4 regions of the Allobosea sp. P4_E12 genome follow, and region 4 is predicted to be linked to each of the others. Evidence: predicted binding sites of a transcription regulator. Region 4 holds the regulator's gene; each other region holds the start of a gene.
The links. Region 4 encodes PhoB, which activates phosphate uptake and scavenging genes when phosphate is short. Its sites were predicted from a motif close to TGTCATNNANCTGTCAT; they were not measured.

Region 1: a site for PhoB is predicted at 827-843, ahead of AC1DW9_RS21910 (alpha-D-ribose 1-methylphosphonate 5-triphosphate diphosphatase). Genes of this name have one in related genera too.
Region 2: a site for PhoB is predicted at 1,999-2,015, ahead of AC1DW9_RS17860 (alkaline phosphatase). Genes of this name have one in related genera too.
Region 3: a site for PhoB is predicted at 1,940-1,956, ahead of AC1DW9_RS29715 (CorA family divalent cation transporter). Genes of this name have one in related genera too.

The regions. Positions count from the first base shown of each region.
Region 1 is NZ_JBFUIY010000017.1:146,251-150,060, reverse strand. It holds gene AC1DW9_RS21920 (HupE/UreJ family protein) at 1-45, shown strand, start outside; gene AC1DW9_RS21915 (ANTAR domain-containing response regulator) at 85-669, shown strand; gene AC1DW9_RS21910 (alpha-D-ribose 1-methylphosphonate 5-triphosphate diphosphatase) at 891-2,033, shown strand; gene uxuA (mannonate dehydratase) at 2,052-3,248, opposite strand; gene AC1DW9_RS21900 (GntR family transcriptional regulator) at 3,302-3,810, opposite strand, start outside.
Region 2 is NZ_JBFUIY010000013.1:38,839-42,648, forward strand. It holds gene AC1DW9_RS17855 (hypothetical protein) at 1-151, opposite strand, end outside; gene AC1DW9_RS17860 (alkaline phosphatase) at 196-1,941, opposite strand; gene AC1DW9_RS17865 (SDR family NAD(P)-dependent oxidoreductase) at 2,262-3,125, opposite strand; gene AC1DW9_RS17870 (hypothetical protein) at 3,047-3,259, opposite strand.
Region 3 is NZ_JBFUIY010000034.1:36,627-40,436, reverse strand. It holds gene AC1DW9_RS29725 (glycoside hydrolase family 25 protein) at 1-842, shown strand, start outside; gene AC1DW9_RS29720 (glycoside hydrolase family 25 protein) at 951-1,919, shown strand; gene AC1DW9_RS29715 (CorA family divalent cation transporter) at 2,025-3,020, shown strand; gene dmeF (CDF family Co(II)/Ni(II) efflux transporter DmeF) at 3,043-3,810, opposite strand, start outside.
Region 4 is NZ_JBFUIY010000008.1:131,453-135,262, forward strand. It holds gene AC1DW9_RS12605 (TIGR03862 family flavoprotein) at 1-1,103, opposite strand, end outside; gene AC1DW9_RS12610 (YnfA family protein) at 1,178-1,498, shown strand; gene phoB (phosphate regulon transcriptional regulator PhoB) at 1,618-2,316, opposite strand; gene phoU (phosphate signaling complex protein PhoU) at 2,350-3,069, opposite strand; gene pstB (phosphate ABC transporter ATP-binding protein PstB) at 3,118-3,810, opposite strand, start outside.

The DNA.
Region 1 (3,810 bases), on a different contig from region 4:
GGTGGTGGTTTCATTCTGGCAGGTGTCGCAATCCTGTCGGGCTGAGGACGGGCCTTATCCTCACTGCGTTAGGCGTCGTGGCTCATGACACCTGCGTTGAAAATTCTGATCGTCGACGCCAACCCGGTCCGGGCTGCCATTCTCGACGAGGGCTTGCGCGAGGCGGGCTTTACCGATCTCGTCCAAATCGGTGCGACAAACGGGCAAGTCACTAGCGTTGAGTCACATGACCCCGATGTAGTCGTGATCGATCTCGCGAGCCCCGACCATCATGCGCTGGCTGAGGCATTTTTGGTCAGCCAGCGCCCGAAGCGGCCGGTCACCCTGTTCGTCGAGCCGCCGGATCCGGCCTTGATCGAGGCGGCCGTCGAGGCAGGGGTCGCGGTCTATGCCGTCGACGGGCTGAACCGGGCGGCGCTCAAGCCGATCCTCCAGGCCTGCATCAGTCGCTTCGACGCTGCCTCGAAGCTGCGCGAGGGGCTGGACGAGGTGCGGTCGCAGCGCGACGACCGCGCGCTGATCGATCATGCCAAGGGGATCGTCATGCGCCTCAAGGGGCTCCCCGAAGCGGAGGCCTATGCCCTGATGCGCCGCACCGCGATGAACGAGAAGCGCAAGCTGGTCGACATCGCCCGTTCCATCATCACCGCGACCGAGGTCTTGAAATGATCCTGGGCCGGAGCGTCACCGTCCTGCGCCTCGCCGATGCCGCCGCTTGCTGATCGCAGTGGACGATGCCGGCTTTGCGGAAGGCCGCCCGGTCGATGACGTTGTCGCCGGTCTCGGTGCGTTGAACAAGGCCGGACGCCATCCTGACCGGCCCGCTTGTCATTCTGCCGTCATGCTGACCCGTCAAGCGCGCCCTCCCAGGGGCTGCGGCGGAGGCGGGCGTGTCACTTCATATCACGGGCGGAACAGTTCTGACCGCCGCGCTCACCCGTGCCGATCTCGTCACCGATGGATCGTCCATCGCTGCGCTCGATGCGTCTCCTCCTGCCGGCGCCTTGCGCCTGGACGCCACCGGCCTGCTCGTCCTGCCGGGCATGGTCGATTGTCATGGTGATGCCTTCGAGCGGCACATCATGCCGCGACCGCGCGTGTCGTTCGATATCGATCTCGCTCTGCGCGATGCCGATCGCGCCATGCTGAGCTGCGGTATCACCACGGCCTTCCACGGCGTCACCTGGTCCTGGGAACCCGGCCTGCGCGGAGCCGGTAATGCGCGGCGCCTGGTCGAGGCGATTGCACGGCTCGGGCCGGAACTTGGGGCCGATACCCGATTTCATTTGCGCCACGAGACCTTCAACCTCGATGCCGAGGCCGAGATTATCGAGTGGCTGCAGGCGGGGCGCGTCGGAGTGCTGGCCTTCAACGACCATACCGGCGGGATCCTCAAGGAGACGACCCGGCCGGACAAGGTCGCCAAGATGGTCGAGCGCACCGGCCTCTCACATGCCGACTTCATGGCCCTGGCGCAGAACGCCCATGACCGCGGCGACGACGTGCCGGAATCGGTCGCGCGGCTGGCGAAGGCCTCGCTGGCCGCCGGCATTCCGACGCTCTCGCATGACGACATGAGCCCGGACATGCGGCGTTGGTATCGCTCGCTCGGCGTGACCGTGGCGGAGTTCCCGATGGATGAGGCGACGGCGCGCGAGGCGGTCGCGCATGACGAGGCGACGGTGTTCGGCGCGCCCAATGTCGTACGCGGCGGTTCGCATACCGGCTGCCCGGCCGCCGAGGATATGGTCGGCAAGCGGCTCTGCACCATTCTGGCGTCGGATTACTATTATCCGGCGCTGCTGCTGGCGCCCTTCATGCTGGCGCGCAACGGCACGGCGAGCTTTCCCGAGGCCTGGAGGCTGGTTTCCGAGGCCCCGGCGGAAGCCCTTGGCCTGGCCGATCGCGGCGTCATTGCGCCGGGCAGGCGGGCGGATCTGATCATCGTCGAGGATGCGCCGCAGCCGCGCGTCGTTGCGACGATTGCTGGCGGCAAGCTGGTGCAGCTCGCCGATCAGCGTCTTCTGGCCTAAGTAGCGTCCCTGGCCTGATCAGGCGTCGTAGCCGCGCAGGCTGGTCAGGGTGGCCATCACGCCGCGCAGCTCCGCGAGGCCGCGCAGGCGGCCGACGGCCGGATAGCCCGGGAAGCTGCCCTTGCCGATATCGTCGAGCAGTTCATGGCCGTGATCGGGCCGCATCGGGATGCGCCAATGGCGCCAGCCGGCGGCCTTGCGGCGCTGCTCCTCGACCATCAGCACATCGACCAGCGCCACCATGTCGGTGTCGCCGCCGAGATGCTCTGCCTCCATGAAGGAGCCGTCCGGATCCTTGGCGACATTGCGCAGATGCGCGAACCAGATCCGGTCGGCGAAGCGCCGGGCGATTCCGGGCACGTCGTTCCCTGGGTTGGCCCCCAGCGAGCCCGAGCACAGCGTCAGGCCATTGGACGGGGTATCGACCGCACTGAGTATGAAGGCGATGTCGCTCTCGTCCGAGCAGATGCGCGGCAGGCCGAAGAGTGGGCGCGGCGGATCGTCGGGGTGAATGCACATGCGAATCCCGACCTCTTCCGCAGTCGGGATCACCGCCTCGAGGAACCGCTTCAGATTGGCGCGCAACCCGTCATGGCTCATCTCATGATAGCGCGCGAGCATGCGCTTCAGGCCGGGCACGTCATAGCGATCATAGGCGCCGGGCAGCCCGGCCATGATATTGGCGAGCAGACGGGCGCGATCGGCCTCGGTCGAGCGCTCGAACCAGGCCTTGGCCCGGTCCATCACCTCGGCAGAGTGGCCGTCGGCGGCGCCAGGTCGCTCCAGCATGAAATGGTCGAAGGCGACATATTCATGCAGGTTGAAGCGCAGCGCCGTGCCGCCGCCGGGCAGGGGGCAGGCGAGTTCGGTCCGGGTCCAGTCGAGAACCGGCATGAAGTTGTAGCAGACCACCTCGATGCCGCAGGCGGCGAGATTGCGCAGCGACTGGCGGTAGTTGACGAAGATCGGCTCGAGATCGCCTTCGCCGATCTTGACGCTTTCATGGATCGGCAGGCTCTCGACCACGGACCAGCGCAGGCCGAGGCTCTTGTCCTTTTCGATGATCGCCTTGCGCGCCTCGATCTCCTCGACGCTCCAGACGACGCCATAGGGAATCTGATGCAGCGCGTTGACGATGCCTTGCGCGCCCGCCTGCCGTGCCTGGGCGAGCGTCACCACATCGTCCGGCCCGAACCAGCGCCAAGTTTGTTCCATCGTCGCGTTCCTTCCTTGTCGTTTCTTGTCGTGATGCAGAGAATGCGGCCGGCTCAGGCCTTGCGGATCGGGGTGTTGGCGACGAAGGCGTCAACATGATTGCGCGCGATCGCCTCGATGGCGTCGAACACCGTGCGCAGATGCGCCCGCATTGCCGTCTCGGCGCCGAGCACGTCGCCGGCGCTGACCTTCGCGGCGATCTCGCGATGCTGGTCCATGATCATGCCGGGCCAGGACGCGGCCTCGAGCGACAGGCAGCGCACGCGGTCAAGCTGCGCCTTGACGCCTTCGATCAGGCCCCAGACCGAGGGGTGGCCCGATAGCCGCGAGAGCTCGGCATGGAAGGCCTCGTCAGCACGGAAGAAATTGACGCGATCGCCCACTGCGAGCGCCTGTTCCTGCTGGGTGATCAGCCGTTCCAGCGCGGCGCGCCCGGCATCGTCGATCCGCTGCGCGGCCAGCGTGACAGTGCGGCATTCCAAGGTTTCGCGCACGAACTGGCTGTCATAGACTGCCGCCAGATCGATCGGCGCGACGAAGGTGCCGACCTGCGGCACGACCA
Region 2 (3,810 bases), on a different contig from region 4:
GGAAGCCGAGCACGCCGAAGGATCTGTAGAGGCCGTCGAAGGCGATCGTGGCCGGCTCCGCCGCTCGGACATCCCTGCAAAGCAGGGCCACCGCGAGACCCGTGAGGGTCACGCGGCGGGTGGTCAGCATCTCATGGCGTTGCCGTTGCATCGCTCGTCCCTGTCGGCGGATGGCCGGCCTACTTGCCGCCTTACTTACTTGCCGCCCAGCGCCAGTGCTTCCGCCATGACGCGGAAGACATAGGTGTTGGGCTTATGGCCGCGGAACTTCTCGGCGCCCGGGCCCATCGCAGTCAGGATCACGTCGTCGGCGGAGTGGACGCCGCTATTGGCGTCGAAGGGCAGGTTGCCTGTCCGGCGCGCGGCCAGCGGGCCGGTGCAGTCCTTCTCGTTCGCGATATTGGTCTTGCCATCCGGGCCCTTGACCGCCGGCACGCGTTCGCCGGTCATGTCCGGGCGGCCGGTGTCGCAGGTGTCGGGATAGCTGCCATAGACCACTGCGAGGCGGCGCGAGGTGTCGACCTTGGTGGGGTAGCCGTCCACGTCGAGCGGGCCGTAGTTCGGCGGCACGGAGTCGGCGTAGACGCCGAGCTTGTCGCGCAGGAGCTGGCCCGGACGGTCGTCGTCATAGGTGCCGATGATCGAGATCGGATGGGCGTGATCGGGCACCACGATGATCAGGGTGTCGTTGCGGTCGCCGGCGAAGTCCTTCGCCACCTTCACCGCGTTGTCGAGCATGATCGTATCGAACACCGAACGCTCCCAGTCGAGCGAATGGCTGTACTTGTCGATGCGGGCCGACTCGACCATCAGGAAGAAACCGTCCTCGTTGCCCTTGAGCATGTCGAGCGCAGCCTTGGTTTGCTCTACCACGTCCGGCTGGTCGGGGAACTTCGAAACCGTGCCCTTCTTGGTCAGCCGCAGATCGAACGCGCCGTCGATGTTACCGGTGTTGTAGAGGCCGAGCAGCTTTTTCGAGCCGGCCGCGACAGCCGCGTTCATTTCCGTCTTGGTGGTCGCGAGCGTGTAGCCCGCCTCCTTGAACTTGGCGATGAAGTCGAGCTCATCGGTCCGCTTCGAACCGTGGGTCGCCTTGGACAGGAAGTTCGGGGAGCCGCCGCCCATGATCACGTCGGGCTGCACATCGTGGAACATCTTGACGATGTCGTTGAAATCCGAGCGGCGGCGGGTGTGGGCCACCATCGAAGCCGGGGTCGCGTCCTCGATTTCCGAGTTGGTGACGACGCCGATCGCCATCTTGCCGCGACGCTTGATCACCTCGGCGATGGTCTCGACCTTGGGATGGTCGAGCGTCAGGGCGTTCTTGGCGCAGTAGACGCCGAGTGCGTTGACGCAGGATTTATGGCCGGTGGTGTAGGCATGGGCGGCATTGGCGCTGTCGGTCACGATCGAGTCCGTGCCCGAGGTCGAGATCAGCGCCATGTTGGACATGTCGTCCATGGCGAGCTCGCCATTGTAGCGACCTTCGTCCCAGCCCTTGGAGAGAATGCGGGCCGCGGTGCGGTTGGCGACCGACATGCCGTCACCGATGAAGAGGATGACGTTCTTGGCGCGGCGCGGCTGGGTGGTGGCGAAGACCTCCCATTTGACCGTCGCCTTGTTGGTTCCCTGCTTCGCCTCGACGGTATAATTGCCCGCCGGAAGCGTCGCGCCACGCAGCCACAGCGCCGAATGCTTCTGGCCTTCCTCGTTCTGCATGAAGGTCGTGGCCTTGCCGAAGATTTCGGCGGCCGGCTTGCCGTTGATCGTGACCGCGACATCGGCCGAGGTCGGCGCGTTCGGGAACTCGACCTTGAAGTCGAAGCGCGAGCCCTCGAGGATTTCGGCACGGTTGATGGGATAGATCGTCTGCGCGGCGACAGGGGCCGCAGCGAAGGCGCTGCCAATTGCTACCGCATGCCAAAGCGTTCTCAGTTGCATCCCCAACCTCCGATAATCCGTGATCCCTTGGATGGGGTGAGCTAGTTGCAGCCGCACATGACAGGATGGCGACAGCCCTGCATGTTGTTGAATACCATCCGACCACGCCTGCCCCAACATCAACAGGGCATCCAGGGACGGCCTGCCCGACCGATGCGCGGTTGCACCATTCCGAAGACGGGCGACCTCGACGCCCGCGTCCCGGGCATGAGCGACGCGAGGGCGCGTCCCGAGCCGCCAGCGCGTGCCCCGATGGCCGGCCCGTGTGAGATTGCCAGGGGCCGATCGTGGCTCGACCTCAGGAGGCGCTGCGGTTTCGCCTAGCAGGCGAAGGACAACCTGGCGCCGCCGGATGCTTCGATGGACTGTCCGGTTACCCAGCGGAATTCGTCCGAGAGCACGGCTGCGATCACGGCGCCCACATCGCTGGCCTCTCCGAGACGCCCCAACCCCGTCTTCTCGACGATGGACTGAATGATCTCCGGATAGCGATCGAACGCATCGTCGCCGATCCGGGTCCTGGTGGCGCCCGGCGCAACGGCGTTCACGCGGATGCCGCGGCGGCCGAACTCCTTGGCCATGTAGCGGGTGAGTACGGTCAGGCCGCCCTTCATCGATGCATAGGCGGAATAGCCCGGCTCCATGCCGCTCTGCAGGGTCGAATTGCTCGTCACATTGACGATGGCACCGCCGTCAGCAAGCACTGGAAGCAGAGCCTGGGTCAGAAAATAGGGTCCCTTGAACAGCACCCGCATGAAGGAGTCGAAGAGCTCCTCGCTGGTGTCCTCGAACAGGGCCATCTGTCCGAAGCCCGCATTGTTGACGAGGTAGTCGAAGGAGCCTGCGTTCCATTCGCGCTGCAGCATTGCCGTTGCCTCATCCCGGAACGCCGCGAAGCTGTCGCTGCGCCCGACATCCAGGTGCAAGGGAACCGCCTTGGCGCCCCTTTGCCTCGCTGCCTCGACCACATCGCGCACGCGATCCTGGCGCTGCTGACGCCGACCGCGCGTCGTGTCGCGGTCGGTGTCAGTCGGCGTTCCGGCGCAACGGCCGGTTTGGCACGCCGCAGGGATCGAAGCTCTTCCTTCCCAGGTGAGGGATCGGCTCAGGCCTTGATCGTCGTCGACTCCTGGCTGGTCCGGCCGAACAGGTCCCGCGCCCCGACGCGATAATGCCCCTCTGATTGGGTCGCATGCAGGTAAACGCTCGACAGCAACCCGACCGGGTTGATGACCTGCCACGGCCCGTTTTCCGTCGCGCTCCAGAGCACGTCGAAGAGCTGCGCGCCGCCATGCGCCGCCGGCTCCCAGAACAGCACCGTGTTGCTGCGGCCGTTGAGGCCGCCGAAACGGCGCCTTCAGCCCTGTCGGCGCCTGAGGCACCTCGCCATCGCGCCGCACCAGGGCGACGAGCGCGGCCGAAGGCAGGGGCATGTCGAGCGGCAGCGTGCAGCTCGTCTGTGCCCCGCCAATCTGGAGATGCTCGATCGTCAGAGCTGGCTCCTGGGCGAGTCGCATCGCCTCCAACTCGACCGGGTTCGCCGGCCGCAACGCGCAGCAACGGATCATCATCGAGTCCGATGTGATGCTCCGCGCCACGACGCCGTCTGACTGCTAGAGGCAAGTTCCTCGCACGAGTCACCGTCATTTTTGCCGGTGCTGGCGTTCTCGCACGGGGCGCACGGATCAGGGCGAGGCCTGACGCTGCTGAAATGCAGCCGCTTGCAGGTATTCAGCCTTCCGACTCTGTCCGTGCTCGGGGAAGGCCAATCTCGCCATGCGGCCCATGCGCCGAGCAAGTGCGCCTCATCGGTTTGCGAAGGGGAAGAGCGTGAGCAAGCCATTGCAGTCGAATACGAATCTCATACAA
Region 3 (3,810 bases), on a different contig from region 4:
CGCAGAAGGGCGATGCCCGGCCGCATCCCGGCGTCGCGAGCGCCCTGAACTATGCCGTCCAGGGCATCGATATCTCGCGCTGGCAAGGCGAGATCGACTGGGCCGCGGTCAAGGGCGCCGGCACCCGCTTCGTCTACATGAAGGCGACGGAGGGCGGCGACCACATCGACCCCTCCTTTCTGCGCAACTGGGAAGGCGCGCGCCGGGCCGGCGTGCCGCGCGGAGCCTACCACTTCGTCTTCTGGTGCCGCCCCGCCCATGAGCAGGCAGTCTGGTTCAAGCAGCATATCCCGAACGACCCCGGCGCCTTGCCGCCGGTGCTCGATGTCGAGTGGAATGGCCATTCCAAGACCTGCCCGCAGAAGATCGACCGCTCGCTGGCACTGGAGAAGATCCAGCTGATGCTGACCGAGCTCGAGCAGCTCACCGGCAAGAAGCCGATCATCTATACCGACATCACCTTCCATAAGGACGTGCTGGAAGGGCAGTTCAACGAATATCCCTACTGGATCCGCTCGACGGCAGCGAAGCCCGAGACACGCTACGAGAACCGCCCCTGGGCCTTCTGGCAATTCACCACGACCGGCCGCGTGCCGGGCATCAGGGGCGATGTCGACCGCAACGCGTTCTTCGGCGACGAAGAGCAGTTCATCGGCTGGATCAACGGCGAGTTCGACATCGGCCGGAGGCAGTGGACCAAGCGGCGCGCCTCTCCGGCGCAACCCAGCCCCAGCATCGTCAATGATCCGGAATTCGAGCCTCCGGTCAGCCAGGCTCCGCCCGCCCCGGTCATACCCGGCGCGCTGCAGCCGGTGCCGTCCTCGCTGCAGATCGGCGGATAGCGGGCGCGCCGGTTAACCAACCCTGAAATCATCCGCTCGCATCCGAGCGAACGCTTACCGCGCCTTAACCACGACTGCCGCACCACTGTTTGCATGCAGGAGGGGCGGATGCCGGCGCGTATGAAGACCGAGTACAAGGGACTGCGGTGCTTTCTTGCAGTTCTCGGCCTTGCACTCGGCTGCTCCGGCCCTGCCCTCGCGCTCTATCCCAAGAAGGGCGACGCCTCGCCCCATCACGGCGTCCGCGATGCACGCCGCCAGGCTATCCAGGGCATCGACATTTCGCGCTGGCAGGGCGAGATCGACTGGGCCAAGGTCAAGGATGCCGGCACCCGCTTTGCCTTCATCAAGGCGACCGAGGGCGGCGACCACCTCGACCCCAATTTCCGCAAGAACTGGGAGGGGGCGAAGAAGGCCGGCGTAGCGCGCGGTGCCTACCATTTCGTCTATTGGTGCCGCCCGGCCAAGGATCAGGTGCGCTGGTTCAAGCGGCATATCCCGAAGGACCCGGATGCCCTGCCGCCTGTGCTCGATGTCGAATGGAACGGCGAGTCGGAGAGCTGCGGCAAGAAGATCCCGCGCGAGAAGGCGCTGGCCAAGATCAGCGAGATGCTGAAGGGCCTGCAGGAACACACTGGCAAGAAGCCGATCATCTATACCGACATCACCTTCCACGAGGATGTGCTGGAAGGCGAGTTCAACGATCATCCCTACTGGCTGCGCTCAACCGCGGCCCCACTGCGCCATCGCTATGAGCGTAGCAAATGGGAATTCTGGCAGTTCACCACCACAGGACGCGTGCCCGGCATAACCGGCGATGTCGACCGCAACGCGTTCTTCGGGTCCGAGCGGGAATTCGCAGCCTGGCGCGAGGGCCGTTTCGACATCGGCGCCCGGAAGTGGCGGGGTGGCGAGCCGAAGGTTGCCGGCAACCGCGCACCTGCGACATCGGCCGGCTCCAAGGCGCCGCAGGCTGCCGGAGGCGCGACGCTCAAGATGCTGCCTCCCGCGCGCGTCCCGGGCAAGGCGACCGCCAACCGTGATCCACAAGTGACCGGCTCTCTCGCCCGCGATTGACTTTGCGGCACCCGCTGCGCTGTCACGAAGCTGTCATGAGACGCGCGCCCTGATCCCGGGCAGCGCAACCTCTGATGAGAAATCGCCCGCCAGGGCGTGGCCGGAATGCTCCATGATCTGCAATCCCGGGCCGGGTTCGTCTGGGTCTACCATTTTGATTCCGACGGCCGTGCGCATCTCCTTCCTCGCCGCGAGATGCCCGACCTTGCCCTCCCCGAGGCCGAGTTCGTCTGGATCCATCTCGATCTCGTGCATGGCCGCGCCAAGCAATGGGTCGCCGATTGCACCGCTCTGCCCGCCGAGGCGCAGACCCTGTTCCTGACCCAGGACGATCACCAGCGCCTCCATCACAATCGTGACTTCGCCTGGGGCATTACCTTCGACCAGATCCGCGAGGTCGACAGCCCCGCCGACGAGATGGGCATGCTGCACTGGATCATCGCCGACCGGTTTCTGCTGACAGGTCGGAGACAGGCCATGCAGGCAACGCGCCTGACGCGCGACGCCTTGGAGGCCGGCTACCGGGCGAGCTCGCCGGTGATGCTGTTCGAGCGCATCATCGAGTTCGTCATCGAGGATGTGGCCGAAGCGGTGATGCAGCTGACAGAGGACACCGACTCGATCGAGGACCATGTCATCGACGAGCGCGTCAGCGACGAGGCTCGCCGGTTAGGGTTGATCCGCCGGCGGACGGTGAGGCTGCACCGCCAGCTCAACGGCCTGCACCAGCTCTTCCGTCGCTTCTCCGAAAATGCCTCGACACGGGCTGCGCCGGAGACCGTGAAGAGCGCCGCCAGCCGCCTGCTGCAGCGCGTCGACACCATGCTGACCGACGTCCAGATCGTGCAGCAGCGCGCCCGCCTGCTGCAGGACGAGATTGCCTCGCGCCTGACCGCCCAGACCAACAGCCATCTCTATGTGCTCTCGATCCTGACCGCGACGCTGATGCCGGCGACGCTGATCACCGGCCTGTTCGGCGTCAACACCAAGGGCCTGCCCTTCCTCGAGAACGAATGGGGCTTTGTCTATGTCGTGATCCTGTGCGCCCTGGCAGCGCTCAGCGTGTATCTACTGCTCAAGCGCCGCGACATGATCCACTGAGCCCGGGCGGGCTCCTGATGCATCACAGCGCGGCGATGCGCGGGTTCACCTCGACGGTGACATGGGACAGCATCGGCAACCCGGCGAGCAGTGCCTTGTAGGCTGCGGGCGGCTTCGGATCAGTGGCCACGACCGAGACGATCGCCGAGCAATGCCCTGGCCCAACCTGCCAGAGATGCAGGTCGGCAACCTCTGCGCCCTCGGCGGTGAGTCGCGCCTCGATGCCGGCGGCGAGAGCCTTGTCGGGCACAGTATCGAGCAGCACCGCTCCCGAGGCGCGCAGCAATCCGAACGACCAATGCGCGATCACCAGCGCGCCGACGATGCCCACCGCCGGGTCGAGCCAGACCCAGCCATAGAGGCTGCCGCCGAGCAGCGCGACGATGGCAAGCACGGAGGTGAAGGCATCCGCCAGCACATGCAGATAGGCCGCCTGGAGATTATGATCCCGCCCACTCCCGGCGTGGTGGTCATGATGGTGATTGTGGTCCGCGCCACCATGCGCATGATGGTGATGGTCATGGTGATGCGCAGGGCCATGGTCATGTCCGTGTTCGCCCTTCAGCAACCAGGCGCTGGCGAGATTGACCGCAAGGCCCAGAACCGCGACGGCAATCGCCTGCCCGAAGACGATCGGCACCGGCTGGACAAGCCGCATCACCGATTCCCAACCGATGAACAGGGCGACCAGCGCCAGGACGAGCGCGCTCGCGAAGGCTGCGAGGTCGCCGAGCTTGCCGGTGCCGAAGCTGAAGCGTGGGTCGCGGGCGTGGCGCCGCGCGAAGCGATA
Region 4 (3,810 bases):
ACAAAGGTACCGGGCAAGCGTTTCAGCATGAAGCCTTCCTCGACCTCGGCCGCGGCGACGCCACCGGCGGTGGAGATCGCCCGCTCGATCGGTCTGAGACCGGTGAGCACCAGAGGCGCGGCCTTGATCAGTGCGGCCAGCCTCTCCGCGTCTTCGGGGAGTGGCCCCTTCGCCGCTTCGCGCAGCAGCGCAATCGCGGATGGAGCAAGACCTGCAGCCTTGCGCAGATGATTGCTCAGCGTCACGCCCTTGCGACGATGCGCGAGGCGCTGGACCAGCAGTGCCGCCTCGTGATCGGGCCGCAGATCGATGGTGATGACCGCCCTGCCCTCGCGCAGGATCGTCTCGCGAATCGGGGCAGAGAGTGCATAGACCGCGCCGCCTTCCAGACCCGTCGCATCGATCATCGCCTCGCCGGGCACGGATTGGCCGCCGAAGCTCAGGACGATGCGCTTCAACGGTACTCCGGCAAAACGCTCTCGCATGGTCTGGGACCAATCGACCGTGAAACCGCCATTGGCCGGGCGCAGCGGCGCGATCGCAACGCCGCGCGCCGCCAACAAGGGTGCCCAGCCACCATCCGAACCCAGCCGTGGCCAGCTCGCACCGCCGAGCGCGAGCAGCGTCGCGTCGGGCCGCGCCTCGACATCGGCGCCATCGCGGCTCCGGAACGTCAGAGCTCCCGCTTCGCTCCAGCCGGTCCAGCGCTGCCCAGGCGCGAAGGCGACGCCGAGACCATCGAGCCGGCGCAGCCATGCCCGCAGCAGGGGCGAGGCCTTCATGGCGCGCGGGAAGACGCGGCCGCTGCTGCCGACGAACGTGTCCTGCCCGAGCGCATCGGCCCAGTCGCGCAGGGATTGTGGCGGGAAGGCGCGAATGGCCGGCTCCAGCCAGGCTTGCGCATCGCGATAGCGGGGCAGGAACCTGTCGAGCGGTTCGGAATGGGTAAGGTTCAATCCGCCGCGCCCGGCCAGCAGGAATTTGCGGGCCGGCGAGGGCATGCGATCGTAGATCGTGACGGTGTCCCCGGCTGCCGCAAGGCGCTCGGCCGCGATCAGCCCGGAGGGCCCTGCTCCAATAATGGCGACGTGATGTGTGGGCATCGGTCCGGCTTGCCGTCAGCGCGCCCTGCAGTCAAGGGTAATCCCGCCCCGAAGGCCATCGACAGGGAGGAACCATGCCGACCATCGCCGCCTATTTCGGCGCAGCCATTCTCGAAATCGCCGGCTGTTTCGCGTTCTGGGGCTGGCTCCGGCTCGACAAGCCCATCTGGTGGCTCGTACCCGGACTGTTTTCGCTCGCCCTGTTCGCCTGGCTGCTGACGCTGGCGGAGAGCGAAGCCGCCGGACGGGCCTATGCCGCCTATGGCGGCGTCTACATCGTCAGTTCGCTCGCCTGGCTCTGGGCCGTGGAAGGCTTTCGCCCCGACCGCTGGGACATTATCGGTGGGCTGATCTGCCTCGCCGGCGCGGCGATTATTATCGCAGGGCCGCGCTAGGGTATCGGCCCGAAAGGTGGATTGCGGTTTTCGGGAAGGCCGATGCAACCATAGACGGTTAGATCGTCGGGCGGATTCGATATCCGGCCCGATGATCCAAGTCCCCGATGATCCAAGTCTCAGCTCCGCGCAAAGGTCTCGTCGAAGGCATAGCCGGCACCGCGCACGGTCCGCAGCGGGTCCTTGGCGTTGTCAGGAGTGATCGCCTTGCGCAGCCGGCCGACATGGACGTCGACGGTGCGCTCGTCGATATAGACGTCGCGGCCCCAGACCGCGTCGAGCAGCTGGGCCCGGGAATAGACCCGCCCCGGCGCCTGCATCAGGAATTCGAGCAGGCGGAACTCGGTCGGGCCGAGATGCAGCTCGCTGCCTGAGCGGCGGACACGGCGGGTGGTGCGGTCGAGTTCGAGATCGCCGGCGGCCAACAGGCCGGCGACATGACCCGGCTTGGCGCGGCGTAGCAACGCCTGGATGCGGGCGATCAGCTCGGGCAGCGAGAACGGCTTGACGACATAGTCGTCGGCCCCGGTGGCGAGGCCGCGCACACGCTCGGTTTCCTCGCCGCGGGCGGTGAGCATGATGATCGGCACCCGCTCGGTATCGCGACGGGTCCGCAGCCTCCGGCAGAGCTCGATGCCGGAAAGGCCCGGCAGCATCCAGTCGAGCAGCACGAGGTCCGGCGTATGATCGCGCAGATGCAGCTCGGCATCGTCGCCACGCGCGACGCTGTCGACCTCGAAGCCCTCGGCTTCGAGATTGTAGCGCAGCAACAGGGTCAGCGGCTCTTCGTCCTCAACGATCAGGATGCGTGCAGGCATGTCTCACTCGGTCCCAAAGGTGTCGGGCGCCGGTCACTCACCGGTGGCGGCGTCCAGAAGGATATTGGTCGTGTCGAGCTTCGGGCGGGCTGCGTCCAAGGCTTCGCCCGTGACGAGATAGTGGATCGTCTCGGCGATGTTGGTGGTGTGGTCGCCGATGCGCTCGACATTCTTGGCGCAGAACAGGAGATGCGTGCAGAAGGTGATGTTGCGCGGGTCTTCCATCATATAGGTGAGCAGCTCGCGGAAGAGCGAGGTATAGAGCGCGTCGATCTCATCGTCGCGGCGCCAGACCTCCATGGCCTTCTGCTCGTTGCTGACGGCGTAAGCGTCGAGCACGTCCTTGAGCTGGGCCTGAACCAGGCGGCTCATATGCTCGAGGCCGACGACCGCGCGCGACGGCGGCTGGAACTGGCCGGAGATGGCGACCGCGCGCTTGGCGATATTCTTGGCGAGATCGCCGACACGCTCGATATCGGCGGCGATGCGGATGGCGGAGATCAGCTCGCGCAGGTCGTTGGCGAGCGGCTGGCGCCGGGCGATGGTGAGCACCGCCTTCTCCTCGACCTCGCGCTGCAGATTGTCGAGGCGCTGGTCGGCGCTGATGACCTTCTGCGCCAGACCGGTGTCGCGGCGCACCAGGGCGACCGTCGAATCGCCGAGCATGCGCTCCGACATGCCCCCCATCTCGGCCAGGCTGCGGCGGATCCCCTCGAGATCGGCATCATATGAGCGGACGATGTGATCAGTCATCGCGGCGTATCCTTTGTCGGCAAAGCAGTTGGAAGGCTGGGCGCCGGTTCAGCCGAAGCGGCCGGTGACGTAGTCCTGCGTCTGCTTCTTGTGCGGGTTCATGAAAATGGTGTTGGTGGCGTCGAATTCGATCACCTCACCGAGATACATGAAGGCGGTGTACTGCGAGATACGCGCCGCCTGCTGCATGTTGTGGGTGACGATGACGATGGTGAAGTCGGTCTTGAGCTGCTCGAGCAGGTCCTCGATCTTGCCGGTCGAGATCGGATCGAGCGCCGAGGTCGGCTCGTCGAACAGGATGACTTCCGGCTTCTGGGCAATGGTCCGCGCAATGCAGAGGCGCTGCTGCTGGCCGCCGGACAGGCCCATGCCGGAGGTCTTCAGCTTGTCCTTGACCTCGTCCCAGAGCGCGGAGCGGCGCAGCGCACCTTCGACGCGGTCATCGAGCTCGGATTTCGGCGGCTTCTCATAGAGGCGGATGCCGAATGCGACATTGTCGTAGATCGACATCGGGAAGGGCGTCGGCTTCTGGAACACCATGCCGACGCGCGAGCGCAGCTCGTTCACGTCGATATCGTTGCTGATGACATTGCGGCCGTCGAGCAGGATCTCGCCGGTGGCGCGCTGCTCCGGATAAAGCGAGTAGATCCGGTTGAAGATGCGCAGCAGGGTCGACTTGCCGCAGCCCGACGGTCCGATCAGGGCCGTGACATGGCGGTCCCGGAAGTCGAGATTGATGTT